Regions from separate parts of the Pseudomonas hefeiensis genome, predicted to be linked through region 2. Evidence: predicted binding sites of a transcription regulator. Region 2 holds the regulator's gene; each other region holds the start of a gene.

Region 1 (9,660 bases), 1.8 Mb from region 2:
GCATCTCCGGGAACTCACCGACCATTTCGGTGGACAGGTCGCACTTGGACAGGATGCCGGCACGGGCCGCGCGCTGAGCGTCGCCACCGATGCGTGGAGCGATGAATGCGGCCAGTTTCGAAACGCGCTCGGCCTTGTCGTAGACGCTGCCGAGTTTCTCTTGGAATACCACGTTTTTTCAGACGTTCGTTGAAGCTTTCCAGCGGTTGCTTCTTGTCCTGCTTGAAGAAGAACTCGGCGTCGGTCAGGCGCGGACGAACGACTTTCTCGTTACCGGCGATGATCTGCTGCGGGTCCTTGCTTTCGATGTTGGCGACCGTGATGAAGCGCGGCAGCAACTTGCCTTCGGCGTCCAGCAGGCAGAAGTACTTTTGGTTGTCCTGCATGGTGGTGATCAGCGCTTCCTGGGGCACCTCAAGGAAACGTTCCTCGAACGAGCACACCAGCGGCACCGGCCATTCCACCAGCGCGGTCACTTCGTCCAGCAGGCTTGGCGGCACAATGGCGGTGCCTTCCTGCTGGGTGGCCAACTCTTCGGTACGCTTGCTGATCAGTTCGCGGCGCTCGTTGGCGTCGGCCAACACGTAGGCGGCACGCAGGTCGGCCAGGTAGTTGGCCGGCGAGGTGATGCGCACGCTTTGTGGATGATGGAAGCGATGGCCGCGGGAATCGCGACCGGCCTTCTGGGCCAGGATCGTGCAATCGATGACCTGGTCACCGAGCAGCATCACCAGCCATTGGGTCGGACGCACGAACTCTTCCTTGCGCGCGGCCCAGCGCATGCGCTTGGGAATCGGCAGGTCGTTCAGGGAATCTTCGACGATGGTCGGCAACAGGCTGGCGGTCGGCTTGCCTTTGATGCTCTGGCTGTAGCGCAGCTTCGGGCCGCTCTGGTCGATTTCGCTCAGGTCCACGCCGCACTTCTTGGCGAAACCGAGGGCGGCCTGGGTCGGGTTGCCGTCGGCATCGAACGCGGCCTGGCGTGGCGGGCCGTCGAGGTTGATGCTGCGGTCCGGCTGCTGGGTCGCCAGGGCGGTGATCAGCACGGCCAAACGACGCGGCGCGGCGTAGACATGCTTGGCTTCGAAGTTCAGGCCAGCGGCTTGCAGGCCTTTTTCGATACCGGCCAGGAACGCATCGGCTAGGGTGTTCAGGGCTTTGGGTGGCAGTTCTTCGGTGCCCAGTTCAACCAGAAAATCTTGAGCACTCATTGTGCAGCCTCCAGCTTAGCCAACACTTCATCACGCAAATCCGGGGTCGCCATCGGGAAGCCCAGCTTGGCACGGGCCAGCAGGTAGGCTTGCGCAACGGAACGCGCCAGGGTGCGTACACGCAGGATGTATTGCTGGCGCGCGGTCACGGAAATCGCTCGGCGAGCGTCCAGCAGGTTGAAGGTATGGGACGCCTTCAACACCATTTCGTAGCTCGGCAACGGCAGCGGCTGGTCCAGTTCGATCAGGCGCTTGGCTTCGCTTTCATAGAAATCGAACAGTTCGAACAGCTTCTCGACATTGGCGTGTTCGAAGTTGTAGGTCGATTGCTCCACTTCGTTCTGGTGGAACACATCGCCATAGGTCACTTTGCCAAACGGGCCGTCGGCCCACACCAGGTCATAGACCGAATCCACGCCTTGCAGGTACATGGCCAGGCGTTCCAGGCCGTAGGTGATTTCGCCGGTCACCGGGTAGCACTCGATACCGCCCGCCTGCTGGAAATAAGTGAACTGAGTCACTTCCATGCCGTTGAGCCAGACTTCCCAGCCCAGGCCCCAGGCGCCCAGGGTTGGCGATTCCCAGTTGTCTTCAACGAAACGAATGTCATGCACCAGCGGGTCCAGACCCACATGCTTGAGCGAGCCCAGGTACAGCTCCTGGAAGTTTTCCGGGTTCGGCTTCAAAACCACCTGGAACTGGTAGTAGTGCTGCAGACGGTTCGGGTTTTCGCCGTAGCGGCCGTCAGTCGGGCGGCGGCTGGGCTGCACATAAGCGGCGTTCCAGGTTTCCGGGCCGATGGCACGCAGAAACGTGGCAGTGTGGAAAGTGCCGGCGCCTACTTCCATATCGTAGGGCTGAAGTACCACGCAACCTTGCTCGGCCCAGTATTGCTGGAGGGCGAGGATCAAGTCTTGGAAGGTACGCACGGCTGGCGTAGGCTGGCTCACGAAATTCACCTGTTTCTTGGGCTGCGATTTAAAGAGCGGGAGTATACCCGATTCGTTCGTGCGCACGCCCCCTGGAGCCTTATGCCACGCTGCTTTTGGTGTTCTGACGATCCTTTGTACATGGCTTATCACGATCAGGAGTGGGGCACGCCGCTGCGCGATGCGCAGGGTTTGTTCGAGTTGCTTTTGCTCGAAGGGTTCCAGGCCGGGCTGTCCTGGATCACCGTTTTGCGCAAACGCGAGCGCTACCGCCAAGTACTGTTCGGCTTTGACGTACAGCGCGTGGCGCAGATGAGCGATGCGGAAATCGATGACTTGATGCTCGACCCCGGCATCATCCGCAACCGCCTCAAGCTCAACGCGGCCCGACGCAATGCCCAAGCCTGGCTGGCCCTGGAAGACCCGGTGGCGTTTCTCTGGTCGTTTGTGGACGACAAGCCGGTCATCAACCACTTCAAGGACCGCTCTGAAGTGCCGGCCATCACACCCCAGGCCGTACAAATGAGCAAAGGCCTGAAAAAAGCCGGCTTCACCTTCGTCGGCCCGACTATTTGTTACGCCTTGATGCAGGCCTCGGGAATGGTCATGGACCACACCCAAGACTGCGACCGCTACGCCGAGCTGGCAAACGGCGGTTAGAATAGCCGGCTCGCAACACGCCCATAAATTCAGGAGTGACCTGTGGATAAGTTGAAAGGCGCCTTGCTGGTCGGCGCTCTGCGGTTGTTTGCGCTGCTGCCCTGGCGCGCGGTGCAGGCGTCGGGTTCGGCCATTGGCTGGCTCATGTGGAAGCTGCCCAATCGCTCCCGTGACGTGGTGCGGATCAACCTCGCCAAGTGTTTCCCCGAGATGGACCCGGCCGAGCGCGAACGCCTGGTGGGCCAAAGCCTCAAGGACATCGGCAAATCCCTGACCGAAAGCGCCTGCGCCTGGATCTGGCCGGCCCAGCGCTCCATCGATCTGGTGCGCGAAGTCGAAGGTCTGGAGGTATTGAAAGAAGCGCTCGCTTCCGGCAAAGGTGTGGTGGGCATCACCAGCCACCTGGGCAACTGGGAAGTGCTCAACCACTTCTACTGCAGCCAGTGCAAACCGATCATTTTCTACCGCCCGCCCAAGCTCAAGGCCGTGGATGAATTGCTGCGCAAACAGCGCGTACAGTTAGGCAACAAAGTCGCGGCGTCCACTAAAGAAGGCATCCTCAGCGTCATCAAAGAGGTCCGCAAGGGCGGTCAAGTGGGCATCCCCGCCGACCCGGAACCGTCCGAATCCGCCGGCATTTTCGTGCCCTTCTTCGCCACCCAGGCCCTGACCAGCAAGTTCGTACCGAACATGCTCGCCGGCGGCAAAGCGGTCGGCGTCTTCCTCCACGCCCTGCGCCTGCCGGACGGCTCCGGTTACAAAGTCATCCTAGAAGCCGCCCCGGACGCGATGTACAGCACCGACACCGAAACCGCCTGCGCCGCCATGAGCCAGGTTGTGGAGCGTTATGTGCGGGCCTACCCGAGCCAGTACATGTGGAGCATGAAACGCTTCAAGAAACGTCCGCCGGGTGAGGCGCGCTGGTACTGACGGCCCGCCTGACTGATCAATCCGCCATGATTGCGCCCGAACCTCAGACGCGATGCTTAGTAGCGCAAGGGGGCCAATCGTGGCAGGGCATTAATTGTTGCGAGGGGATTTATCATGTTTATCGCCGGGCACTACCCGCCCCGCCATAAATCAATCAGTAGTTAAAGCGTCATAACCCCAATGAATAACTAATGCTCAGAACAGCCTATTTCTATGCTGTCTCGCTAGCCATAAGTCGAATACAGCCTTCATGAATTGAGCCTTATAGTGCGCGGCGCAAAAACAACCTCGAACTTAAATTAATCCTGGGTAGTTTAGATGTCGCTAAAAAAAGTTAAAACTAAAGCGCTTCCAATCACTGAGGAGTTATTGGTATTACTACGGGCCACACAACACGCTCAGACTGTATGGAGCGTCACCGTCAATGATATCGACGCGTCATGTGATGAGGTATGGCTTGCTCGAATGTGGGAGGTCGAGAGCCTCGAAGCCCAATACAGAGCCTGCCAAGACCGGCTATTTTTTTACCTGAAGCAGGCCATCCAGATTTAAATCTTCCGTCACACCCTGCCCTGTTTCCGCTGCTCGCACTATAGGTAGGGGCCAACCAGAACCGAACAATTATGAACATTCGACTAAAGAACTAGACAGTTTATGGGTGTTTGAAAAGTACCCCTTAGTTTGACAACGGAGCTCTCGTGTAATGGCCGGCAGGCTGGGCGCTGTAACCTTTCAGCCACGCCTTAGTCGAATAGCCTGGGCACCACGCTATTTTTTTACGCATGAGGCGAGTTGCCCTCCAGAGCACTTTGGTTCCCACATTACAACTAAAGCATTCAGTTTCATGGTCGACACTCAGGACGCCATGTTCAATCCACCTGAGTTACAACTGGAGTCTTTATGTTTGACTGGATCAGCAACATCCGTGTCAGCGCTAAATTAAGCTTGGGCTTCGGCCTGGTACTAGGGCTTGCGTTGTTATTGGCTTCCACGGGTTGGTACGCCATTGTGACGTTGACCGACCGCGGAGTTAAAATTGAGAAAATCGCTCAAATCAGCGATTACACCAAAGACTTGCGAATCAATCGTTTACGTCTAGGTGCAAACCCTCAACCAGATGCCTATCAACCGCTGCAGAAAATTTTGGACAATCTGGCAGCCCATCTGCAAAGCATCAGGGAGCAGTTCATTTCCCCGATTGACCAGGAGCTGATTCAACAACAGAACACCTCGGTCAAAGAATACGGGCAACTGCTGCTTGATCTGGCCAAACCCAATGCTGACCAAGTGCCCATATTTAAACGTATGGGGCAGTTGGGCGATCTGTTGCTCGATACGACGCAAAAACTCATTGATTCGCAAAATACCAAGCGCGATGCCGATGCTGCGTCTGCCAAGGTTCTGCTGGGTCTTGTCGCTGCCTTGACATTGCTACTGGGCGCACTCGCAGCGTGGATCATTACACAACAAATCGTTAATCCACTGCAGCGCACGCTAGAGGCAGTGAACCGTATTGCCAGGGGGGATTTGAGTGAGCCCGTGCAGGTCAACCGGCGTGATGAGTTGGGTCAGCTGCAATCAGGTCTTCAGCAGATGATGCTCAACCTTCATGAGCTGATCGAGGGCATTCGATCCGGCGTCATTCAGGTTGCCAGTGCTGCCGAACAGCTATCGGCGGTCACCGAGCAAACAAATGCGGGCGTCAACAATCAGAAAACCGAAACGGATCATGTCGCCACTGCGATGAGCGAAATGACCGCTACGGTGCAAAACGTCGCACGCAATGCTGAGGAGGCCTCTGCTGCAGCGTCCATCGCGGATCAGCAAGCCTGCGAGGGAGAGCAAATCGTGAATGAGGCCATTGCGCAGATCAAAAGCTTGGCCGAAGAGCTCAATCAGTCGGCCGATGCTGTACGCCATCTCCAGGAACAAAGCGAAAAAATCGGCGGGGTACTCGATGTGATAAAGGCGGTGGCCCAGCAAACCAATCTGCTGGCGCTGAACGCGGCCATTGAAGCCGCACGCGCCGGCGAAGCTGGCCGTGGTTTTGCGGTAGTAGCAGACGAGGTGCGCAGTCTTGCCTTGCGCACCCAGCGTTCCACTGAAGAAATTGAAAGTCTGGTGGCCGGTGTACAGACGGGTACTCATGCCGTTGCCTCAGGCATGGAAAGCAGCCTGCTGTTGAGCGAAAGCAGCGTGGATTTTACCCATCGCGCGGTGAGTGCCCTAGAAAACATCACGAGTAAAGTATCGATCATTCAGGCCATGAATCAGCAAATCGCCACCGCAGCGGAGCAGCAAAGCGCAGTCACCGAGGAAATTAATCGCAGTGTCATCAACGTTCGCGACATCTCCGAGCAGACGGCAAGCACCTGCGAGGAAACCGCTTCTTCAAGTACCGAACTCGCACGGCTGGGTCATGAACTGGAAAGGCTGGTAGGACGCTTTAAAGTGTAGACGTGGCAAAGACGGCGCCGTTCTGCACCTGCAATGCATCACGCATCACGGGTACCGGCGCCAGCTGTGTTCCTTCTCTGCCCTCAGCCCCTGCCGTCCGGATCTATTTTTCCAAGCTTAGTGAGGGCTGAATGGCCTAAGCTCGCCTACTCCCCAATCAGCCAAGGAAGCGTCAATGGGCATTCGCGGAAAAGACCGTCAAATCGATAACATCGAGTTCAATGTCAGCGACATCGCCAGAAGCAAAGCCTTCTACGCAAGCGTATTCGGCTGGAGTTTCGTCGACTACGGCCCAACCTACACCGAATTCAGCGACGGTCGCCTGACCGGTGGATTCACAACCGGTGAACCTGTGCGCCCGGGCGGCCCGTTGATCGTCCTGTACGCGGATGATCTTGAAGGCACCCAGCTCAGGCTCGAAGCCGCAGGGGCAACCATCAGCCGTGAAGTGTTCGCTTTCCCCGGTGGCCGACGTTTCCACTTTATCGATCCGGATGGCTATGAGCTGGCTGTGTGGTCGGCTGCCTGATGGTTGATTGATCACGAAGAGGCGCAAAGCCTCAATCGTGTCCATGATTAAGGACCTGCGATATCGGCGACGTTGGGATGGCAAAGCCATCTCTAAATCCGTCGGACGACCGTCCAGTCAGAAATATCGCACTTCCTCTGGTTCATTGATCAAGGAGTCCCCTCATGAAAATCGACTTCACCGGACGTCACGTGTTGGTCACCGGCTCCACCAGCGGTATCGGTTTTGCGACCGCTAAAGGCTTCCTGGAAGCCGGCGCCCACGTGGTCATCAACGGTCGCAGCGAGAGTGGTGTGGCGCACGCGTTGCAGCGCTTGGGCGAGCTTGCTTCACATGCCACCGGTTTTGTGGGCGATCTGAGCAACGCCCCTGGCTGCCGGGCCCTCATCGCCAAGCACCCAAGCTTCGATATCGTCATCAACAACCTGGGCATTTTCAAACAGGAAGACTTTTTCGAAACGCCGGACAGCGAATGGCAGCGCTTCTTCGAAACCAACGTAATGTCGGGCGTGCGCGTTTCCAGGGCTTACGCGCCGGGCATGGTCGAGCGCGGTTGGGGGCGGATTGTGTTTGTCTCGTCGGAATCGGGCCTGAACATTCCCGCCGACATGATCCACTACGGCTTCACCAAGACCGCCCAGTTGTCCATTGCTCGCGGCCTGGCCAAGCGCCTAGCCGGCACGGGTGTGACGGTGAATTCCGTTCTGCCTGGGCCGACGCTTTCCGAAGGCGTTGCCCAGATGCTCCAGGCAGACGTCGAGAGCAGCGGGGATAGTCTGGAAAAGGTCGCGGCAGATTTCGTCAATCAGCATCGCAGCACCTCGATTATCCAGCGCGGGGCGCGCGTCGAGGAGGTTGCCAACATGATCATTTATGCCAGCTCAGAGCAGGCCTCGGCCACCACGGGCGCGGCGCTGCGTGTTGATGGCGGGGTGGTGGACAGCATCGTTTAGCAGAGTGCATAAGTGCCCTGCCCCACGGATTCCATGACACATTGCAAAAAAAACGCCGCTTCCTCACTAGAGATAAGCGGCATTTTTTCTTTTGGAAGCAACATTGGTTAGATTCGACCGAATTTCGAAGCTATGAAGGGATTGTTCAGCTCACTCTGTTTTGCAGCCGATCCGAGCCACCTTCAGCAACCCGTTTTTCGATCAGTCGATCCGAGCCGCCTTCGGCTACGCGGTTTTCGATCAGTCGATCCGAGCCGCCTTCGGCTACGCGGTTTTCGATCAGCCGATCCGAGCCACCTTCAGCAACCCGTTTTTCAATCAGCCGATCCGAGCCGCCTTCAGCGACCCGTTTTTCGATCAGTCGATCCGAGCCGCCCTCAGCGACTGTAGGTTGAACAAAAGAAGTCGCGAACGCATTGCCGAGCGACAGTGCCAGAAGCGAGCCAACGAGCGTTTTGCTGAAAGTGTTCATGTCCTGATCCTTTCTATTCGTAGATGAAGTGAGTTAGACGGTGACGTGCAAACGGACGTCGACGTTGCCGCGTGTCGCGTTGGAGTACGGGCAGACCTGGTGAGCCGCGTCGACCAGCGCTTGAGCATCGGCTTGATCCAGACCCGGCAGGTTGATGTGCAGATCAATGTCCAGACCGAAACCACCAGGGATCTGGCCGATGCCAACGTGTGCCGTGATCGAGGCGTCGGCAGGAATGCTGCGTTTGCTTTGGCTGGCGACAAACTTCAATGCGCCGATGAAGCAGGCCGAGTAGCCGGCGGCGAACAACTGCTCAGGGTTGGTGGCTTCACCACCGGCGCCGCCCAGGGCTTTTGGTGTGGCCAGTTTCACGTCGAGAATCTTGTCGCTGGAAACAGCACGGCCATCACGGCCACCGGTGGAGGTTGCGACTGCGGTGTAGAGAACGTTCATGGTGTTTCCTCTATTGCTGATTGATTTGATCGTTTTTGGTTGCGCTAAATATTTGCGCGCTAACCAGTTGCGATAAAGTTAACGGCTTAATAATTTGCGCGCAAGATAAATTTTAAAGAATTTACCGATTTTTGATTAACTAATTGATATAGAAGGAAATTAATTTTCAGGCGTCGCAGTATCGCTGGCCTATATGGGCCGCGAGGTGAGCAAAGGGTAAGGGAGTATCAGCAGGGCCAGCGCAATTGCAGGCCTTCGAAGAGAGGGGCTTCACCAGCAGAATGGTGGGTTTCTCGATCATTCCCACGCTCCTGCGTGGCAATGTCGTCAGGGACGCTTCTGATCAAACCCTTTCCGACGGCGTTGCAGATGCTCCAAGTAGACGTCGAGCGCAGCGAGGAAAGCCCTGGAAAGGGTGGCGGTAGATTTCGTCAACCAGCGTCGCACCTCGATCATCCAGCGCGAGACGCGCGTCGAGGAAGTCGCCAGGTCGGAGCAGACCTCGGCGACCACGCCGGAGGCCGCTCACTTGTGTGCTTGCCCCCGAGTTATTCCGTCTTCCCGCCATTGCTCATCAATGCTCGTGTTTAGTCGCCCGTGGTTATCTAGCGAGGCTGTCATCTGAGCAAATTGCTTTCAGAGCGAGGAAGGTGGTTGGAGTGGGACCAATCTGAGTCGGCATGCTGACGAGCGTAAGAGTGTCCGAATTACCTTCCAGGCGGTACGGCTTTCCGTTACACAGCTTTTTGGCTTTCTGATTTATATCTTCCAACATGCCTTCCCTTGAATTTAAGACACTCCCACTGTTGGTAAGCATATATTCGCCTGGACCCACCTTGTCAACGGAGGTGAAGGTACACCCTGCTAGGGAGGAAAAGATAAATCCGATTAATGCTGTTTTTTTCAACTGTTCAATCTCCGGTGCAAGTTTATACCGCCGAAACGGCCTTCTTCTAAGCAACAGCAACCTGATTACGCCCCAACGCCTTCGCTCGATACAGGGCTTTATCCGCATCGTTCATCAAGCTGTGAAGATCCTTGCTACAGGCCTCCGTCGACGCGACGC
Region 2 (9,660 bases):
ATGGATCGAAATCAGCCAGCGGGCCCAGGCTCAGTCCCTCGGCTATACCGTGGTGGATGCCAGTACCGTGGTCGCCACCCACTTGAACCAGATTCTGTACAAGCACTCCAGCGAGCTGATCGGCCACGAAGAAGTCCAGCAATTGCTGCAAGTACTGGCCAAAGGCTCGCCCAAACTGGCCGAAGAGTTGGTGCCCGGCGTGGTTTCGTTGTCGCAATTGCTCAAGGTGTTGCAGGCGCTGTTGGCCGAGCAGGTGCCGGTGCGCGACATTCGCAGCATTGCCGAGGCTATCGCCAACAACGCTTCTAAGAGTCAAGATACCGCCGCTCTGGTCGCTGCGGTGCGGGTTGGCGTATCCCGCGCAATCGTCCAAAGCATTGTAGGTACTGAGTCCGAGCTGCCTGTGATCACGCTGGAGCCAAGGTTGGAACAGATATTGCTCAATAGTCTGCAGAAGGCAGGACAAGGCTCGGAAGAGGGCGTTCTGCTGGAGCCAAGCATGGCCGAGAAGCTGCAGCGTTCGTTGATCGATGCAGCCCAGCGGCAGGAGATGCAAGGCCAACCGGTGATCCTGCTGGTGGCCGGTCCGATTCGCGCGATGCTTTCGCGATTCGGGCGCCTCGCGGTCCCGGGGCTGCATGTGCTGGCGTACCAGGAAATACCGGACAACAAGCAAGTGACCATCGTTGCGACAGTAGGGCCCAACGGCTGAGGTAGTGGTTTATGCAAGTGAAGCGTTTTTTCGCCGCCGATATGCGTCAGGCCATGAAGCTGGTTCGTGACGAGCTGGGTGCTGAAGCAGCCATCATCGGCAACCGCCGGATCGCCGGCGGTGTCGAGCTGACGGCGGCTCTGGATTACAAATTGTCGGCGCTGGCCCCACGTGTTCCCAACATGGAACTTGAGGATGAGCTGCGCAAGACCCAGTCGCGCATCGCCAGTGCCCAGGCCGAATTGAGCTTGCGCAGCAGCGACGGCGAAGCCAGCGCGGGCACCAATCGTCAATTGTTCGCCGGCCAGCCACTGACCGCCGGACTGCCGTTGACCGCTGCCGAGCCGCTGGTCGAGCAGGCCAAGGCCGAGCCGCGTCGTCCGGCACCGACCCAGGTAGCGTCAGGCGGTGGCGTCGACCCGCGTGCCTTGGACTCAATGCGCTTCGAACTCAACAGCCTGCGTGAACTGATGGAAGTTCAGCTCGGCTCCCTGGCCTGGAACCAGTTGCAAGGCAACCGTCCGGCCCAGGCTAACCCTGTGGCGTCGCCTGCAACGCATCGGTCTGTCCGGCCCGTTGTCCCGCGACCTGCTGGCGCTGATCAACGATATCGAAGAACCTCGCCAGGCCTGGCGCATGTTGCTGGCGCACCTGGCGCGGATGATCGCCACACCGGAAGTCGAGCCCCTCGAAGAAGGTGGAGTCATTGCCATGGTCGGCCCGGCCGGCATGGGCAAGACCACCACCCTGGCCAAGCTCGCAGCGCGTTATGTACTCAAGTACGGCGCTCAGAGCATCGCCCTGGTGAGCATGGACAGCTTCCGTATCGGTGCCCAGGAACAACTCAAGACCCTGGGTCGGATCCTCAATGTGTCGGTGACCCATGTGGATCCGGGCCAAGTCCCTGGCCCAGGCGCTGGAACCACTGCTGCGCAAGCGCGTCGTACTGATTGATACCGCCGGCCTGCAAGCCAGCGATCCGGCCCTGCGCATGCAGCTCGAAAGCCTGGCCGGGCGCGGTATCCGGTCAAAAAATTATCTCGTGTTGGCAACCACCAGCCAGAAACAGGTTCTAACCGCCGCATACCACAGCTACAAACGCTGCGGGCTGGCCGGCTGCATCCTGACTAAGCTGGATGAAACGGCAAGCCTGGGCGAGGTGTTGAGCCTGGCCATCGGTCATGATTTACCGGTGGCCTACCTGACCGACGGGCCGCGGATCCCGGATGATTTGCATCTGCCGCGCCGTCATCAACTGGTCAGTCGTGCCGTGAGTGTGCAAATGCAGGAAGAACCCAGCGAAGAAGCCATGGCTGATATGTTCGCTGACATCTACCACAGCCCGACCAAGCAGGTCGGCTGAGGTAATCATGAATATTTTTTGTACCTACATCGATGGTCTGCCATGCATTGTTCCTTCATGCGAGCGCGCAGCCAGTAATGTGGCCTCCGTCTAAGTAAGACAAGGTAAAGAACGAACATGGGCAGCATGCATCCCGTACAGGTGATCGCGGTGACCGGCGGCAAAGGTGGCGTCGGCAAGACTAACGTGTCAGTGAACTTGTCCCTGGCTCTGGCAGAGCTTGGCCGACGGGTCATGCTGCTGGACGCCGACCTGGGCCTGGCGAACGTCGATGTGCTGCTGGGGCTCACACCCAAGCGCACGCTGGCGGACGTGATAGAGGGCCGCTGCGAACTGCGCGACGTGCTGCTGCAGGGGCCGGGCGGAATCCGCATCGTGCCCGCGGCGTCCGGTACCCAGAGCATGGTTCACCTGACCCCGGCCCAGCACGCCGGCCTGATCCAGGCCTTCAGCGACATCGGTGACAACCTTGATGTGCTGGTGATCGACACCGCAGCCGGTATCGGTGATTCGGTCGTCAGTTTCGTACGCGCTGCCCAGGAAGTGCTCCTGGTGGTTTGCGACGAACCGACGTCCATCACCGACGCCTATGCCCTGATCAAGCTATTGAATCGCGACTACGGCATGAACCGCTTCCGCGTCCTGGCCAACATGGCCCAGAGCCCCCAGGAAGGACGCAACCTGTTCGCCAAGTTGACGAAGGTCACGGATCGCTTCCTGGATGTCGCCCTACAATACGTCGGCGCTGTGCCCTACGACGAAAGCGTACGCAAGGCTGTCCAGAAGCAACGTGCCGTTTATGAAGCCTTTCCACGTTCCAAATGCGCGCTGGCGTTCAAGGCAATCGCCCAGAAGGTCGATACCTGGCCGCTGCCGGCCAACCCGCGCGGGCATCTGGAGTTTTTCGTCGAGCGTCTCGTGCAACAAACAGCAGGGCCCGTGTTATGACAGCCAGCGGTTACAACCATCTCTACAAGAAATCGGCACGGGACGCCCAATACGAACTGATCGAGCGTTACGCGCCTTTGGTCAAGCGTATCGCCTATCACTTGCTGGCGCGTTTGCCGGCCAGTGTCCAGGTCGAAGACCTGATCCAGGCGGGCATGATCGGCCTGCTCGAAGTGTCGAACAAATACGACGCGAGCAAGGGCGCCAGTTTCGAGACCTATGCAGGTATCCGCATTCGCGGGGCGATGCTCGATGAAGTCCGCAAGGGTGATTGGGCGCCGCGTTCGGTGCATCGCAATACCCGCATGGTCAGTGACGCAATTCGCGCCATTGAAGCTAAAACCGGGCGTGACGCTAAAGATCACGAGGTTGCGGCCGAACTCCAATTGAGTCTCGATGATTATTACGGGATTTTGAACGATACCTTGGGCAGCCGCCTGTTCAGTTTCGACGACCTGTTGCAGGACGGCGAACACGAAGGGCTGCACGAGGATGGCGCGAGTGCTCACATGGAGCCATCGCGTGATCTGGAAGATGAGCGTTTCCAGAGCGCGCTGGCGGATGCGATTGCCAATTTGCCGGAGCGTGAGCGACTGGTCTTGGCGCTGTACTACGACGAAGAGCTGAACCTCAAGGAAATCGGTGAGGTCCTGGGGGTCAGCGAATCGCGGGTCAGCCAGTTACACAGCCAGTGCGCGGCCCGTTTGCGGGGGCGTTTGGGGGAGTGGCGAGCGCGCTGACAGGCAGTGTGGGGACACTGCGAACGGGATTGGCATGGCTTGCGCTGCGCCAGTCTCCATCCGTTGTGCTCCAGACCGTTGTCGAGTGTTGTGCCGGATTGATTGAAATGGCGCGTTCAGGTGCTGGGCGCGTTTAAGACTGCTTGGAGGTCGAATTGGACAAGAACATGAAAATCCTCATCGTTGATGACTTCTCAACGATGCGGCGGATCATAAAAAACCTGTTGCGTGACCTTGGGTTCACCAACACTGTCGAGGCCGACGATGGCACCACTGCCATTCCGGTTCTCAACAGCGGAAGCATCGACTTTCTGGTGACTGACTGGAACATGCCCGGCATGACCGGTATCGACTTGCTGCGCCATGTGCGCGCCGACGAAAAACTCAAGCACCTTCCGGTGCTGATGGTCACTGCCGAAGCCAAGCGCGAGCAGATCATCGAAGCGGCCCAGGCCGGTGTGAACGGCTACGTGGTCAAACCCTTCACGGCCCAGGCGTTGAAAGAGAAGATCGAAAAAATCTTCGAACGCATCGGTTAACGGCGCCACGGGGGAGCTATGGATAACGAATCTTCAATGGGCGACTTTGAATCGACCCTGAAAAAACATGCCCGCGAACTGGTCGACAGCCTTGAAAAAGGCCGCTTTGGCGATGCGGTTCAAATGATCCATGAGCTCAACCAGACCCGTGACCGCGGTCTGTATCAGGAAGTGGGCAAGCTCACGCGTGAACTGCACAGCGCGATTGTCAATTTTCAGATCGATCCGAATATGCCGCAGGCCGAGGAGGTCTCGCAGATCACCGACGCGACCGAGCGTCTGGGTTATGTGGTCAAGCTGACCGAGGCCGCGGCCAACCGCACCATGGACCTGGTGGAGAGCGCAACGCCGCTGGTCAATGGCCTGAGTGATGAAGCCCAGGCCTTGAGCACCGACTGGGGCCGTTTCATGCGGCGCGAAGTCGGTGCTGAAGAGTTTCGGGAGCTGGCCCGTCGGGTCGACGGTTTCCTGACGCGCAGTAGCACCGAGAACCGCGCCGTGGCGAGCAACCTCAACGACATTCTGCTGGCTCAGGACTATCAAGACCTGACCGGCCAGGTGATCAAACGGGTGACCCAACTGGTCACCGAAGTGGAAAGCAATCTGCTCAAACTGGTGTTGATGGCCAGCCAGGTCGACCGCTTTGCAGGCATCGAACACGACCGTGAAGCGATGCTTGCGGAAAAAGATCCACAAAAACATCTCTCTCAGGGTGAAGGTCCGCAAATTCATGCCGATAAAAGAGAAGACGTTATGTCCGGTCAGGACGATGTGGACGATTTGCTGTCCAGCCTTGGATTCTGAGTTTTAGCCCTGTTTTAGGAGCAGCCATTAATGAGCTTCGGCGCCGATGAAGAGATCCTTCAGGATTTCCTGGTTGAGGCCGGCGAGATTCTAGAGCAACTGTCCGAGCAATTGGTCGAGCTGGAAAGCCGACCAGATGATGCGGATCTGCTCAATGCAATTTTTCGCGGTTTCCACACTGTAAAAGGAGGCGCCGGCTTCCTCCAGCTCAATGAGCTGGTGGAGTGCTGTCATATTGCCGAGAACGTGTTCGACATCCTGCGCAAGGGTGAGCGTCGCGTTGACTCGGAATTGATGGACGTGGTGCTCGAAGCGCTGGACGCGGTCAACAGCATGTTCAGCGAAGTGCGCGAGCGCTCACCGATCACCGCTGCTACGCCTGAGCTGCTCGCCGCTCTGGCGCGCCTGGCCGAGCCGCAGTCGGCTGACGAAGCCGCACCGGCAGCCGCAGCAGTGGTTGAGGAGCCGGTCGCCGAGGAGTCCGGCGACATCACTGATAACGAATTCGAACAACTGCTGGACTCTCTGAACGCCGTCAAGGCCCAAGCCCAGGCTCCGGCCGCGCCTGCTGCCCCGGTCGCGCCAGCCACCGATGCCGCCGCCAGCGACGAAATTACCGACGCCGAGTTCGAATCGCTGCTCGATCAGCTTCACGGTAAGGGCCAGTTTGCCCCCGATGCGGCCGTTCCGGCGGCGACCCCGGTCGCCCCGAAAGCGGCGGGCGACAACTCCGATATCACTGACGATGAATTCGAAGCCCTACTCGATCAGTTGCATGGCAAGGGCACCTTTGCCGTTGATGCACTGGACTCGGCCATCGCTTCGGCGCCGACCCCGGCCAAGCCCGCCGCCGCAGTGGCTGGCAGCGACCTGATCAGCGATCACGAATTCGAATCACTACTCGACGAACTGCACGGCAAAGGCAAGTTCAGCGAAGTCGGCACGGCCTCAACGGCTGCGCCTGCCGCAACTGCCGCTGCGCCGGCGCAGACTGCAGTGTCCAAGCCCGCTGCCAAGGCGCCGGAACCGAAAGCCGAGACACCCAAACCCGCCGCTGCCGCCGCACCGGCGCCAGCCCGTGCACCGGCGGCTGCACCGGCGGAAAAGCCGGCCAGCGAAGCCGAGACCACCGTTCGAGTCGACACCGCTCGCCTGGACGAGATCATGAACATGGTCGGCGAACTGGTGCTGGTGCGTAACCGCCTGGTGCGCCTGGGCCTCAACAGCCAGGACGAAGCCATGGCCAAGGCCGTGTCGAACCTGGACGTGGTCACGGCTGACTTGCAGACTGCGGTCATGAAGACCCGGATGCAGCCGATCAAGAAAGTCTTCGGGCGCTTCCCGCGCCTGGTTCGCGACCTGGCACGCCAGCTCAAGAAAGAAATCAACCTGGAACTGGTGGGTGAAGAGACCGACCTGGACAAGAACCTTGTCGAGGCCCTGGCCGACCCGCTGGTCCACTTGGTGCGCAACGCGGTCGACCATGGCATCGAGTCGCCGCAGGAGCGCGAAGAGTCAGGCAAGCCCCGTAGCGGCAAGGTGATACTGGCCGCCGAGCAGGAGGGCGACCACATCCTGCTGTCGATCTCCGACGATGGCAAAGGCATGGACCCGAATGTGCTGCGCGCCATCGCTGTGAAGCGTGGCGTAATGGACAAGGATGCCGCCGACCGCCTGAGCGACTCCGAGTGCTACAACCTGATCTTTGCGCCGGGCTTCTCGACCAAGACCGAGATTTCCGACGTGTCGGGCCGTGGCGTGGGCATGGACGTGGTGAAAACCAAGATTTCTCAGCTCAACGGTTCGATCAACATCTACTCGACCAAGGGCCAGGGCTCGAAAATCGTCATCAAGGTCCCGCTGACCCTGGCGATCATGCCGACCCTGATGGTGATGCTGGGCAACCAGGCGTTCGCCTTCCCGCTGGTCAATGTCAACGAGATCTTCCACCTCGACCTGTCGCGCACCAACGTGGTGGACGGCCAGGAAGTGGTGATCGTGCGGGACAAGGCACTGCCGCTGTTCTACCTCAAGCGCTGGCTGGTCAGCTCCGCTGCTCATGTCGAGCAGGGCGAAGGCCATGTGGTGATCCTTTCGGTGGGCACCCAGCGGATCGGCTTCGTCGTCGACCAGTTGGTGGGCCAGGAGGAAGTGGTCATCAAGCCGCTAGGCAAGATGCTCCAGGGCACTCCGGGCATGTCCGGCGCCACCATTACCGGCGACGGCCGCATCGCTTTGATTCTCGATGTGCCAAGCATGCTCAAGCGTTACGCCGCACGGCGTATTTGATTCTGGAGGGGCGCGGCCCGCAGCCGCGTCTCGTCTAACGGAGTGTTTATGGTAGTTAAAGTCCTGGTGGTGGACGATTCGGGGTTTTTCCGCCGCCGCGTCTCGGAAATTCTCTCGGCGGACCCGAGTATTCAGGTCGTCGGTACGGCGACCAACGGCAAAGAGGCAATCGATCAGGCGCTGGCGCTCAAGCCTGACGTGATCACCATGGACTACGAGATGCCGATGATGGACGGCATCACGGCGGTGCGGCATATCATGCAGCGCTGCCCGACCCCAGTATTGATGTTCTCCTCCCTGACACATGAAGGCGCCCGGGTGACCCTCGATGCGCTGGACGCCGGGGCGGTGGATTTCCTGCCGAAAAATTTCGAAGACATCTCGCGCAACCCCGACAAGGTTCGGCAATTGCTATGCGAGAAGGTCCACAGCATTTCCCGCAGCAACCGGCGTCTCGGCACCTATAGCGCACCTGCGCCGGCTCCAGCTCCAGCTCCAGCCCCGGCTTCGTCGGGCGGCTTCAATCCGGCCCCTGCGCGCAGTGCTGCGGCCCCTGCGCCAGCTCGCTCCGCGCCAGCCAGTGCGTCGTCGCCGGCTCCCAAGCGCAAAGCCTACAAACTGGTCGCTATTGGTACGTCCACCGGTGGCCCGGTTGCCTTGCAGCGGGTTCTGACCCAGTTGCCGGCCAACTTTCCGGCTCCGATCGTACTGATCCAGCATATGCCCGCAGCCTTCACCAAGGCGTTCGCCGAGCGCCTCGACAAGCTGTGTCGTATCAGCGTCAAGGAGGCCGAGGATGGCGACATCCTGCGTCCGGGCCTGGCGCTGCTGGCGCCGGGCGGCAAGCAGATGATGATCGATGGCCGCGGCGCGGTGAAAATCCTGCCCGGCGATGAGCGTCTCAATTACAAGCCGTGCGTGGACATCACTTTCGGCTCCGCGGCTAAATCCTACGGCGACAAAGTTCTGGCGGTGGTGCTTACCGGCATGGGCGCCGACGGTCGTGAAGGCGCGCGCCTGCTCAAGCAGGGCGGCAGCGCCATTTGGGCCCAGGATGAAGCCAGTTGCGTGATCTATGGTATGCCGATGGCGATCGTCAAAGCCGATCTGGCCGACGCGGTGTACGGGCTGGACGACATAGGTAGACACCTGATCGAGGCGTGCCTGTAATGGATGTGCTCAGCCTGATCGGCATCATCATGGCGTTCGTCGCCATTATTGGTGGCAATTACCTGGAAGGCGGTCACCTGGGAGCCTTGGCCAACGGCCCGGCCGCGCTGATCGTGATCGGCGGCACCATCGGCGCGGCGCTGTTGCAGTCGCCCATGAGCGCCTTCAAACGCGCCATGCAGGTGCTTATCTGGATTCTGTTCCCGCCGCGAGTTGACCTGGCCGGTGGCATCGACCGCGTGGTGAACTGGAGCCTGACCGCCCGCAAGGAAGGCTTGCTGGGGCTGGAAGGGGTGGCCGACGCCGAGCCGGACAGCTACTCGCGAAAAGGCCTGCAACTGCTGGTGGACGGCGCTGAGCCGGAGGCCATCCGCGGCATCCTGGAAGTGGATTTCTATACCCAGGAAAGCCGTGACATCGAAGCGGCCAAAGTTTTTGAAAGCATGGGTGGCTATGCGCCGACCATCGGCATCATCGGTGCGGTGATGGGCCTGATCCACGTGATGGGCAATCTGGCCGATCCGTCGCAACTGGGCAGCGGTATCGCCGTGGCCTTCGTCGCGACCATTTATGGTGTGGCCAGTGCCAACCTGGTGCTGTTGCCGATCGCCGCCAAGCTCAAGTCCATTGCGTTGCGCCAGTCGCGTTATCGCGAAATGTTGCTGGAAGGGATCCTGTCGATCGCCGAAGGTGAAAACCCGCGCTCCATTGAGTTGAAGCTTCAGGGCTTCATGGACTGATGGAAAACGTAGGGCGCTCAGGTCTGCGCCAAACTTGTGGCGAGGGGATTTATCCCCGTTGGGCCGCGAAGCGGCCCCAAAACCTGGTACCTCGATGTACCAGATTGATCGAGTCGTTTGCCTTGGGGCTGCTGCGCAGCCCAGCGGGGCGGTGCGACGTTTCGCTAAATCCCCTTGCCACCAAGGCAGCGGCAAGCTCTGTTTCGTCATTTACTATGGGCACGCTCTAACATGGCACGTCGCAGGCATCGTGAAGAACACGTCAACCATGAACGCTGGCTAGTGTCTTACGCCGACTTCATCACGCTGCTGTTCGCTTTTTTCGTGGTCATGTATTCGATTTCGTCGGTCAACG
Region 3 (9,660 bases), 3.1 Mb from region 2:
GGTTTAGTCGGCTCTACATACCAATAGTTTGTACTTTGGACAGGGCGATGCTGCCCAGCCCGGCGAGGTTGAGCATCAGCTCACCGCCCGTCTGGCTGATCGTCACGCTGCTGACGGTCGCCGGCAGGTTGGTGATCAGCGACACGGCCTGGTCGTCGATAGTGGTCGAAGCAGTGAAGGTGTAAGTGCCCGACTCAAGCGTGGTGCCCGCATCGTTCTTGCCATCCCAGATGAAGGCCGAGTTACCGGCATTCTGGCTGCCCAGCTCGATGGTACGGACGGTCTTGCCGTCCTTGTCCGCGATCTTGATCGCCAGGGAAGACACCGAAGCCGGTACCACTACCGTGCCGTTGAGGCTCTTGGAGGTATCGACCACAGCCTTGTCACCCGGGGCGATGACCGAACGACCCACCAGTGAAGAGGCTTGCAGGGCCTGGGATGAGTTGTAGTTGCCGGCAATACCACTCACGGTTTCGTTGAGCGTGGTGATGCCTTCCAGGCTGCTGAATTGCGCCAACTGGGCAACGAACTCGCCGTTATCCTGCGGCTCCAGCGGGTTCTGGTTCTTCAGCTGGGTGACCAACAGTTGCAGGAATGCATCCTTGCCCAGCTCCTTGGAACCGGTAGCCGCAGCTGTCGCCGAGCCCAGGCCATCGTTGGTGGTGTTGGTCTTGACCGAGGAGTTGGCCAGAATCTCGTTGAGGCTCAAACCACTGGTGGTGTTAGTGACGCTCATGTGACTCGCCCCTTATCACTGACCGAGGGTCAGGACCTTCTGCATCATGGTTTTGGCGGTGTTCATCATTTCGACGTTGGTCTGGAACGAACGACTGGCGGAAATCATGTCGGCCATTTCTTCAACGACGTTCACGTTCGGGTAATAGACGTAACCCTTGGCGTCGGCGGCCGGATGGTTCGGCTCATAGCGCGCGTCGAGGTTGCTCTGGTCTTCGACCACGCCGAGCACCTGTACACCCTGCCCTGCGGCGTCCTGCTCCTGGAACAGCGAGCCGCTGCCGCCGGATTGGCCGCCCTGGAACATGGTGGCGAAGACCGGGTGACGGGCACGGTAGGTCTGGTCGATGCTCGACGAAACGGTCTCGGCGTTGGCGATGTTACTGGCGACGGTGTTCAGACGCGTGGTCTGGGCACTCATGGCGCTGCCAGCAATGTTGAATACGCTCGCAATCGACATGACTTACTCTCCGCGCAGGGCCGATACCAGCCCTTTGAATTTGCTATTGAGCAGGGTGAAACTGGCCTGGAAGTTCACGGAGTTTTCCGTGTAGTTGGACTGTTCCAGTTGAGCGTCCACGGTGTTCTGATCGATCGAAGGTTGCATCGGCGTGCGGTACATCAGCGATTCATCGCTATTGCCCAGGCCTTCGGCTTCGATATGACGGCTGTTGGTCATGTTCAGGGCGAAGTGGCCGTTCTTGGTCTTCTCGTTCTGCTCGGCGAGCACTTTGGAGAAGTCCAGGTCCCGAGCCTTGAAGTTCGGGGTGTCGGCGTTGGCGATGTTGTTGGCCAGGACTTCAGCACGCTGGGCGCGGAAGCTCAGGGCCTTTTCGTGGATGCCGAGCGCTTTATCGAAACTGATGCTCATGTTGGAAACCTTCGGGTGACCAGAATTTACGTACGATGGACATAGCAAGCGTCGTGCCACTTTCAAAAAGCCCATAAACCGGGGCTTTGCGGGCATCGGCAAAGCGGCAATGCCAGAAAAGCGGCAATCGGTTTCCGCTGTCTGCCGCTTTTCTGCCGCTTCTCAAGGGCAATGACACTCAAATTGTGGGAGCGGGCTTGCTCGCGAATGCGGTGTGACAGTGACATTTATTTCGACTGACATACCGCATTCGCGAGCAAGCCCGCTCCCACAGGGATAGTGGTGGTGGGGAGGAAATTGGCAGGTATAAAAAAGGGAGCCCCTGAGGACTCCCGCTTTTTTGAAGACCCAAGCAAATCACTTCGCCTGATAGATGATCCCCGGGCTGCACTGCACCATCTGGTAGTGGTCCGGCAACCCGTTCAATGCCTCGGAGGCACCGAGGAACAGGTAGCCACCCGGTTTGAGCGTGCTGTGGATGCGCAGCAGGATGTCTTTTTTCACTTCGGCAGAGAAGTAGATCAGCACGTTGCGGCAGAACACGATGTCGAACTTGCCCAGGCTGGCGTAGCTGTCCAGCAGGTTGAACGAGCGGAATTCCACACGGTTCTTGATCGGCGCCTTGACCACCCAGCGCCCCGGTCCTTTGGGGTCGAAGTAGCGTTGCAGGCGATCAGGCGACAGGCCGCGCCCGATAGCCAGGCTGTCGTATTCGCCGGTCTTGCAGTTATTGAGCATGGTTCCGGACAAATCGGTGGCGACGATTTGCACGCCCATTTTCAACTGGCCGATATTGGTCCGCTCGAACTCATCGATGGACATCGACAGCGAATAGGGTTCCTGCCCCGACGAACAGGCGGCCGACCAGATCCGCAAGCGTTGCCCCGGACTGGCCTTGATGGCCGCCGGCAACACCCTGTTCTTCAACACCTCGAACGGGTAGGTGTCGCGAAACCACAGGGTTTCATTGGTGGTCATGGCATCCACCACCATCTCGCGCAACCCACTGCGCGGCTGGGTCTGGATGCGCTGGACCAGTTCGCCCAACGATTTCAGGCCCTGTTGCTCCATCAATTTATTGAGACGGCTCGACACCAGGTATTGCTTGTTTTCACCAAGCAAAATGCCACAGGCTTTTTCCAGGAAGACCCGGAACTGTTCGAAATCCAAATTACCCGTAGACAAGATACCGCCTCTTTCATCGTATTGACTTGCCGGGCGCACAACGCGCCCGACCTTTATTCTGCTGCCTTGATGCGCTCGACTACCCGGGAAGCCAGGTCATCGGGCCGGAACTTGGCCAGGAAGTCATCGGCCCCCACTTTCTTGACCATCGCCTGATTGAAAACACCGGACAACGAGGTGTGCAAGACAATATGCAGCTTTTGCATGCGCGGGTCGTTGCGGATTTCCGACGTCAGGGTGTACCCGTCCATCTCCGGCATTTCAATGTCGGAGATCATCATCAGAAACTCCTCTTCCGGCTTCTTGCCTTCTTCGACCAGCTTGCGCAGGTAATCCAGGGCCTGGCGTCCGTCGTTTAACGCCACCACTTCGACACCGACCGTTTGTAGACAACGGGTCACCTGCTTACGTGCCACCGACGAATCATCGACGGTCAGTACCCGCAGCGAAATCGCCTTGTGCTGGGTTTCGGCGTCGATCACCCCCACGGAAATCGTTTCCGGGGTTGGTGCCACTTCGGCGAGGATTTTCTCCACGTCGATGATTTCCACCAACTGATTATCGACCCGGGTCACCGCCGTGAGGTAGTGATCGCGACCGGTGCCCTTGGGCGGCGGATGGATCTCCTCCCAGTTCATGTTGACGATGCGCTCCACCGAGCGCACCAGGAAGCCCTGGGTCTTGGTGTTGTACTCGGTGATGATCACAAACGGATTGCTCTGATCCAGCAGCCGCCCCGAACCGGTCGCCATCGCCAGATCGAGAATCGGGATGGTCGCTCCGCGGATATTGGCCACACCGCACACAACGGGGCTGGACTTGGGCATCAGGGTCAGCTTCGGGCACTGGAGCACCTCGCGGACCTTGAATACGTTAATCCCGTACATTTGCTGGCCGTCGAGACGGAACAACAACAGCTCCAGGCGATTCTGACCGACCAGCTGAGTTCGCTGGTTTACCGAATCCATTACTCCCGCCATGCCCTGACTCCTACCTAACGCTAATGTGTCCGACGCGCATTCATCACTAAACGGCACGGGGCTTGCTATTGAACCGGCATGAACGCACAAACGACATTTTTTCGACGCCTGACCACTCACTGCCGCCACTGGTTCGGTGCACTGCTGGCTGCCTGCCTGCTCGCTTTGGGCGGCCCTGCCTTTGGTGCTGTTCCCGTTACCTTGCCTGATCTCCTTATCGGCGTCACTCAGGGCTTTCTTGAATTCACCGTAGAAGACTACCTGGCGACCAGTCAAACCGAAGGGCGCTACGAAATCGAAGTCAACCAGCTCGACCCGCGCCTGCGCATGCCCATGTGTGACAGGGAATTGACTGCCTCACTGGAGAGCCCGGGCAGACCACTGGGCCGGGTCACGGTGAAGCTGCGTTGCGACAGCGCCGCGCCCTGGACGGTGTTCGTACCCGCTCAAGTGCGCCTGTTTCGCGAAATCGTCACCACCACCCGTCCGCTCAAGCGGGCCGGGATCGTCGAGCCTCAGGACGTGACGCTGCGTGAACGGGATGTCAGCCAGATCAACCAGGGTTTCCTGACCTCTGTCGATCGGGCCATCGGCCAGAAACTTGTCCGACCAATGGTCGCCGACCAAGTCATTACTCTGGTCCATCTGGAACAAGCCGAAGTGATCCGCAAAGGCGATCAGGTGGTCATCACCGCCCGCAGCGGCACCCTGGCCGTGCGGATGCCGGGCGAGGCATTGTCCAACGGTGGCATGCGTGAACAGATTCGAGTGAGAAACCTTAATTCCCAACGTGTTATCAAGGCGCAGGTAATGGCCCCCGGCCATGTGGAAGTGGCTATGTAGCGATCGGTTGGAAATGGGTAGAGAGCTGGCGCTTGCCCACGGTGTTCCCTAGACTGTGCCTTACGCAAAGGCAAGCGCAGACGTGCGCACGTTCATTGAATAAATGAGCCTAAAGTTTTTTGGGGGATGGCCGAAAACATGGCAAGCGTCCAAATACCCAGAGGTTTTTTACCATGGTCATCGATTTCAATCGTTTAAACAGCTCTTCACCGCTGACAGGCACCACGCGCCCTAACGCCAGCAAGGAAACCGTCGAAACCGACAAATCCGCGCCGGCCGAACAAGCCGCCACTGTCAGCAACGGGGAGTCGGTACACCTCAGCAATGAGGCTCAGCAGTTGCAGAAGGTCACTGACAAGCTGCGCGATCAACCTGTCGTCGACAACGCCCGCGTGGCCGAGTTGAAAGCAGCAATCGCCGATGGCAGCTATAAAGTCGACAGCAACCGTGTAGCCAGCAAACTGCTCAACTTCGAAGCCCAGCGCTAGGCCACCGCCTGCGCCAGGCTTTTGGACGCTTAAGACCCCAAGGCCAGCCATGCACGACACTAATTTGTTGCAACTGATCACCGACGACTTTGCCCCGGCGCAACAACTGCTGGAGCTATTGCAGGCCGAGTCCCTGGCATTGCACGGTCGCGACATGCCGTCGCTGGAGAATATTCTGGCGCAGAAACAGGCATTGATCATTCTGCTCGATCAGCATGGCCGCAAGCGCAGCGAGATCCTCGCCAGCCTCAACCTGCCCGCCAATCGCGACGGCCTTGAGCAACTGGCCAGTCAGTCGTCGGTGGGCGATCAACTGTTGTCCCAAAGCGAAGTGCTCAACGACCTGCTTGCTCAATGCCAGGCTGCCAACACTCGTAATGGACAGTCGATCCAGGTTCAGCAAGCCGCCACCGCCAATCAGTTGCGCATCCTCAACGGCGGTGAAATCCCGACGCTCTATGACGCTCGCGGTTCGACCGCCAAGATGGTCAAGCACCGCCCGCTCAGCCAGGCATGAAACGAACAGTGCCGGCGCTCTATCAACGCGCGACACATGCTGGCAAAATGCCGGCTACTCGTCGTATTTTGCCTGGAGATTGACCCACCGTGTTCAATGCCTCAAACGCGGATGATGCTCCGCAGCCGCCCAAGGTCCTCGCCACGCCCCTGGAAATTTCCGGCAACCTGCGGATGCTGCAAGATAGCCATGATCCGCTGATCATCACCTTCCACGAACGCAGCCAGCGCTTCCAGAGCTATCTGGTCGACGTCGACCGGGAGCTTAACGTCATCGCCCTGGACGAAATGATCCCCCGGGACGGCGAACGCTTCCTGTTGGCGGGCGAGCCGTTTCGGGTCGAGGGTTTCCATGACGGCGTGCGCATCGCGTGGGAAAGCAACGGCCCTTTGACCATCGATGAGTCCAGCGACGGCCGCTGCTATCGCGGCGCCTTGCCTGACGAAGTGGTTTACCACCAACGCCGCAACGCCTTCCGCGCCGCCCTGAAGCTGGCTCAACTGATAAACGTCGAGCTGGGCGGTGACAAACTCAAGTCACCGGTTGACGGCAAGCTGCTGGACATTTCCGCCACGGGCTGCAAGTTGCGCTTCGAAGGTGACATTACCGCGCACCTGCAATTGGGCCAGGTCTACGAGCGTTTTATCGCGGCATTGCCCTTCGGCAACATGACCGCACCGGTCGAACTGCGCTATCTGCATTTCGAAGAAAGGATCAACACCACCTTCGCCGGCGTGCGCTTCCACAACGTCAGCGGCCTGGTGCAACGGCAGGTTGAGCGTTTCGTTTATCAGCTGCAGCGCGAAGCCCGTCGCTTCGACAAAGACGACCTCTGATTTTCGACACGTAAAAAAACGGGCAGTCCCTTGCGGTGACTGCCCGTTTTTTTATGCCTGATTACACGCCTCTGACCTGAGAGCTGCTGTGTTTGGGCTGACTTCATCGCGAGCAGGCTCGCTCCCACATTGGATCTGCTGCGAACTGGAGTATTGTATCCACCGCAGATCAACTGTAGGAGCGAGCCTGCTCGCGATTGGGGGAGCACCTCGGTCTACCTGTCCGGCGCAATCAGCCCGCGCTCCGATCCCCTACCCTCTGCCTCAGGCCTTTATCCTCGACCCACTCAAGGCCTGGCCTGAGTGAAATCGAGGGTCGGCGGCTCGTCGCTCGCCTCTTCGGCGGCAGCTTCCTCCATGACAGGTTCTTCGTCGGCCGGTTCTTCCGTCGGCACAGGATCGACGTGCATCTGCTCCTGCACCACTTGTTCGTCCACCCGGGGATCGAGGCACGCCACCAGCGGCGAACTGGACATGCTGTCCGGCATCGCCACGTGATGCAGCGGTGCGTCGTCGACCTGATGCAGGTTGGTCACCGCCTTCGGCCGGATTCGCCACACCAGCACCAGGGCGAAGAAGGCAAAAAAGGCATAGAGCATCTGGCTGCCGAACATCTTCATCAGCACCCCTGCTACCAGCGGCCCGATGCTGGCGCCAACCCCATAGGTCACCAGCAGCATCGCGGTCAGGGACACCCTGCGATCAGCTTCGACGTGGTCGTTGGAAAACGCCACCGCCAGCGGATAGAGGCAGAACTGCACCAGCGAACAGAAGAACCCCGCGACGAACAGCACCTCCAACGGCACCGTCGGCAGGATCGCCAACGGCAGCGCACAGACCGTCAGCACCAGCGCAAAACAGCGGATCAGCAGCGCCCGGTCATATCGGTCGGACAGCCAGCCCAGGGGCCACTGAACCAGCAATCCGGCAAAGATGCAGCTACCCATGAACAGACCAACCTGCTCGGTCGACAGCCCCTGCTGAGAGGCGTACAGCGGCGCCAGGCCATAGAACGAACCGACGATCAGCCCCGAGCCCAGTACCGTACTCAATGACTGCGGTACCCGCTTGATGAAAAAGCGCGGTTCCATGGGCGCCGGATGTAGGGCGGCCGGGTGAATTCGTCGGGTCAGTGTCACCGGCACCAGGCACAAGGCGAAGCACAGCGCCACCAGCATCAGCAGCTCAAGCCCCAGGGACGGGTGCATGACCAGAATCAACTGGCCCAGCACCAGGCCCAGGTAGGAAGCGATCATGTAGCCACTGAATACCACGCCACGCTGCTTGGCTTCGGCCTGCTCGTTGAGCCAGCTCTCGATCACCATGTATTGACACATCATGCCCAGGCCGACGATCACCCGCAGCACGATCCAGGCCGGCAGCCAATCCACCAGGCCATGGCCCAGCACCGCCGCACCGACAATCCCGGCACAGGCCGAATAAGCCCGGATGTGCCCGACGCGGGCGATCAGCCGGTGGCCGATCTTGCCGCCCAGCACCAGGCCGAAATAGTTGGCGGCCATCAGCGCACCGACCCACAGGCTGTCGACATTGTCGGCGGCCAGGCGCAAGGCCAGGTAGGTACTCAGCAGGCCCGAGCCGATCAACATCATCAGCGAAGCGAAATACAGCGCTCGAAAAGGTTTCCAGATTTGGCGCATCGGCGTTCCGAGCGGCTCCTTGAGATGAGTACGGGCTATTTAGAAGATAGCCCGAATGCGACGTTTGGTTATGCCTGGGCCGCTAAAACACGCCGCTCCCAGGGAGTAATTTCATCAAAGAAGCTGGTCAGTTCCATGGTCTTCGAAGCGATGTAGCCTTCGATGAACTCCGTACCGAACAGTTCCTTCGCCAGATGACTACGCTTCAGACGTTCCAGGGCAGCATGCAAGGTACATGGCAGCGAAAGATTATCCGGCACCTGGAATTCGCCCTGGATCGCGGCGCTCGGCTCCAGGCGACTTTCGATGCCATAAAGCCCCGCGGCAAGGCTCGCGGCAATCGCCAGGTACGGGTTGGCATCGGCACCCGGCAAGCGATTCTCGACCCGACGGGCCGCCGGCGAACTGGCGGGAATCCGCAACCCGGCCGAACGATTGTCATGGGACCAACAGGCATTGTTCGGTGATGCAAACGGGTGACACAGGCGCTGGTAGGAATTCACGTTCGGCGCGAACAGCGCAGTGAAATCCGCCATGCCGGCCTGTTGCCCGCCGATGAAATGCCGGAACGCCGCCGTCGGCTCGCCCGCTTCGTCGCTGAACACATTGCGGCCGCTGTCCAGCTCGACGACGCTCTGATGAATATGCATCGAACTGCCCGGCGTATGGGCCAGGGGCTTGGCCATGCAGACCACGGTCAGGCCGTGCTTGAGGGCAACTTCCTTGAGCAGGTGCTTGAACAGAAACGTCTGGTCGGCCAGCAACAGAGGATCGCCGTGCAGCAGATTGATCTCGAACTGGCTCACGCCCATTTCATGCATGAAGGTGTCGCGGGGCAAGCCCAGCGCCGCCATGCATGCATAGACCTCTTTAAAGAACGGTCGCAGGCCATTATTGGAACTGATGCTGAACGCCGAGTGACCGTCTTCACGCCGTCCGTCCAGGCCCACAGGCGGCTGGAACGGCTGGGTCGGGTCCGGGTTGGGGGCGAACACGAAAAACTCCAGCTCGGTCGCCACCACCGGCGCCAGGCCAAGGGCTGCATAACGGGCAACAACGCGCTTGAGCTGGCCGCGCGTGGAGAGCCGCGAGCTTTCCCCGCTCAGCTCATCGGCGTCGCAAATCGCCAAGGCTCGCGGCTGTTCGCTCCAGGGCAAGCGGTGAATGTGTTTCGGGTCGGCCACCAGCGCCAGGTCGCCGTCGTCGCTGCCATAAAAACGCGACGGCGGATAACCGCCCATGATGCATTGCAACAGCACACCCCGCGCCATCTGCAACCGTCGACCCTCGAGGAAGCCCTCGGCAGTCATCACCTTGCCTCGTGGCACGCCATTCAAATCCGGGGTGACACACTCAATCTCATCAATGCCCGTCAGTCGCTGCGCGAGTGAACACTGGCCATCGGTCGTCATGACGCAATCCTTGTAATGTGCGAGCCGCGAACGGCAACCCGTACAAAATAGGCTTCGGGTGTTCGGAATATCAAGCGGCCCAAGACAATAAACACTCAGTGTTGGGGACATGTGGGATCTAGTGTGGGAGCG

What was found. Region 2 encodes FliA, which starts transcription of late flagellar genes. Its sites were predicted from a motif close to CTAAAGTTTNNNNNNNNNNNGCCGNTAA; they were not measured.
Region 1: a site for FliA is predicted at 4,558-4,585, ahead of PSH57_RS00065 (methyl-accepting chemotaxis protein). Genes of this name have one in related genera too.
Region 3: a site for FliA is predicted at 4,724-4,751, ahead of flgM (flagellar biosynthesis anti-sigma factor FlgM). Genes of this name have one in related genera too.

Annotation. Positions count from the first base shown of each region.
Region 1 is NZ_CP117449.1:11,193-20,852, forward strand. It holds partial or broken gene glyS (glycine--tRNA ligase subunit beta) at 1-1,211, opposite strand, end outside; gene glyQ (glycine--tRNA ligase subunit alpha) at 1,208-2,161, opposite strand; gene tag (DNA-3-methyladenine glycosylase I) at 2,243-2,800, shown strand; gene PSH57_RS00060 (lysophospholipid acyltransferase) at 2,843-3,730, shown strand; gene PSH57_RS00065 (methyl-accepting chemotaxis protein) at 4,631-6,187, shown strand; gene PSH57_RS00070 (VOC family protein) at 6,363-6,716, shown strand; gene PSH57_RS00075 (SDR family NAD(P)-dependent oxidoreductase) at 6,881-7,669, shown strand; gene PSH57_RS00080 (hypothetical protein) at 7,815-8,141, opposite strand; gene PSH57_RS00085 (organic hydroperoxide resistance protein) at 8,175-8,594, opposite strand; gene PSH57_RS00090 (GGDEF domain-containing protein) at 9,548-9,660, opposite strand, start outside.
Region 2 is NZ_CP117449.1:4,629,217-4,638,876, reverse strand. It holds gene flhA (flagellar biosynthesis protein FlhA) at 1-712, shown strand, start outside; partial or broken gene flhF (flagellar biosynthesis protein FlhF) at 724-2,075, shown strand; gene fleN (flagellar synthesis regulator FleN) at 2,193-3,023, shown strand; gene fliA (RNA polymerase sigma factor FliA) at 3,020-3,763, shown strand; gene PSH57_RS20760 (chemotaxis response regulator CheY) at 3,931-4,302, shown strand; gene PSH57_RS20755 (protein phosphatase CheZ) at 4,321-5,106, shown strand; gene PSH57_RS20750 (chemotaxis protein CheA) at 5,137-7,395, shown strand; gene PSH57_RS20745 (protein-glutamate methylesterase/protein-glutamine glutaminase) at 7,444-8,565, shown strand; gene PSH57_RS20740 (flagellar motor protein) at 8,565-9,305, shown strand; gene motD (flagellar motor protein MotD) at 9,537-9,660, shown strand, end outside.
Region 3 is NZ_CP117449.1:1,570,203-1,579,862, reverse strand. It holds gene flgD (flagellar hook assembly protein FlgD) at 14-736, opposite strand; gene flgC (flagellar basal body rod protein FlgC) at 752-1,195, opposite strand; gene flgB (flagellar basal body rod protein FlgB) at 1,199-1,606, opposite strand; gene cheR (protein-glutamate O-methyltransferase CheR) at 1,964-2,791, opposite strand; gene PSH57_RS06820 (chemotaxis protein CheV) at 2,845-3,771, opposite strand; gene flgA (flagellar basal body P-ring formation chaperone FlgA) at 3,850-4,614, shown strand; gene flgM (flagellar biosynthesis anti-sigma factor FlgM) at 4,788-5,102, shown strand; gene PSH57_RS06805 (flagella synthesis protein FlgN) at 5,152-5,619, shown strand; gene PSH57_RS06800 (flagellar brake protein) at 5,709-6,455, shown strand; gene PSH57_RS06795 (MFS transporter) at 6,743-8,116, opposite strand; gene PSH57_RS06790 (glutamine synthetase family protein) at 8,185-9,426, opposite strand.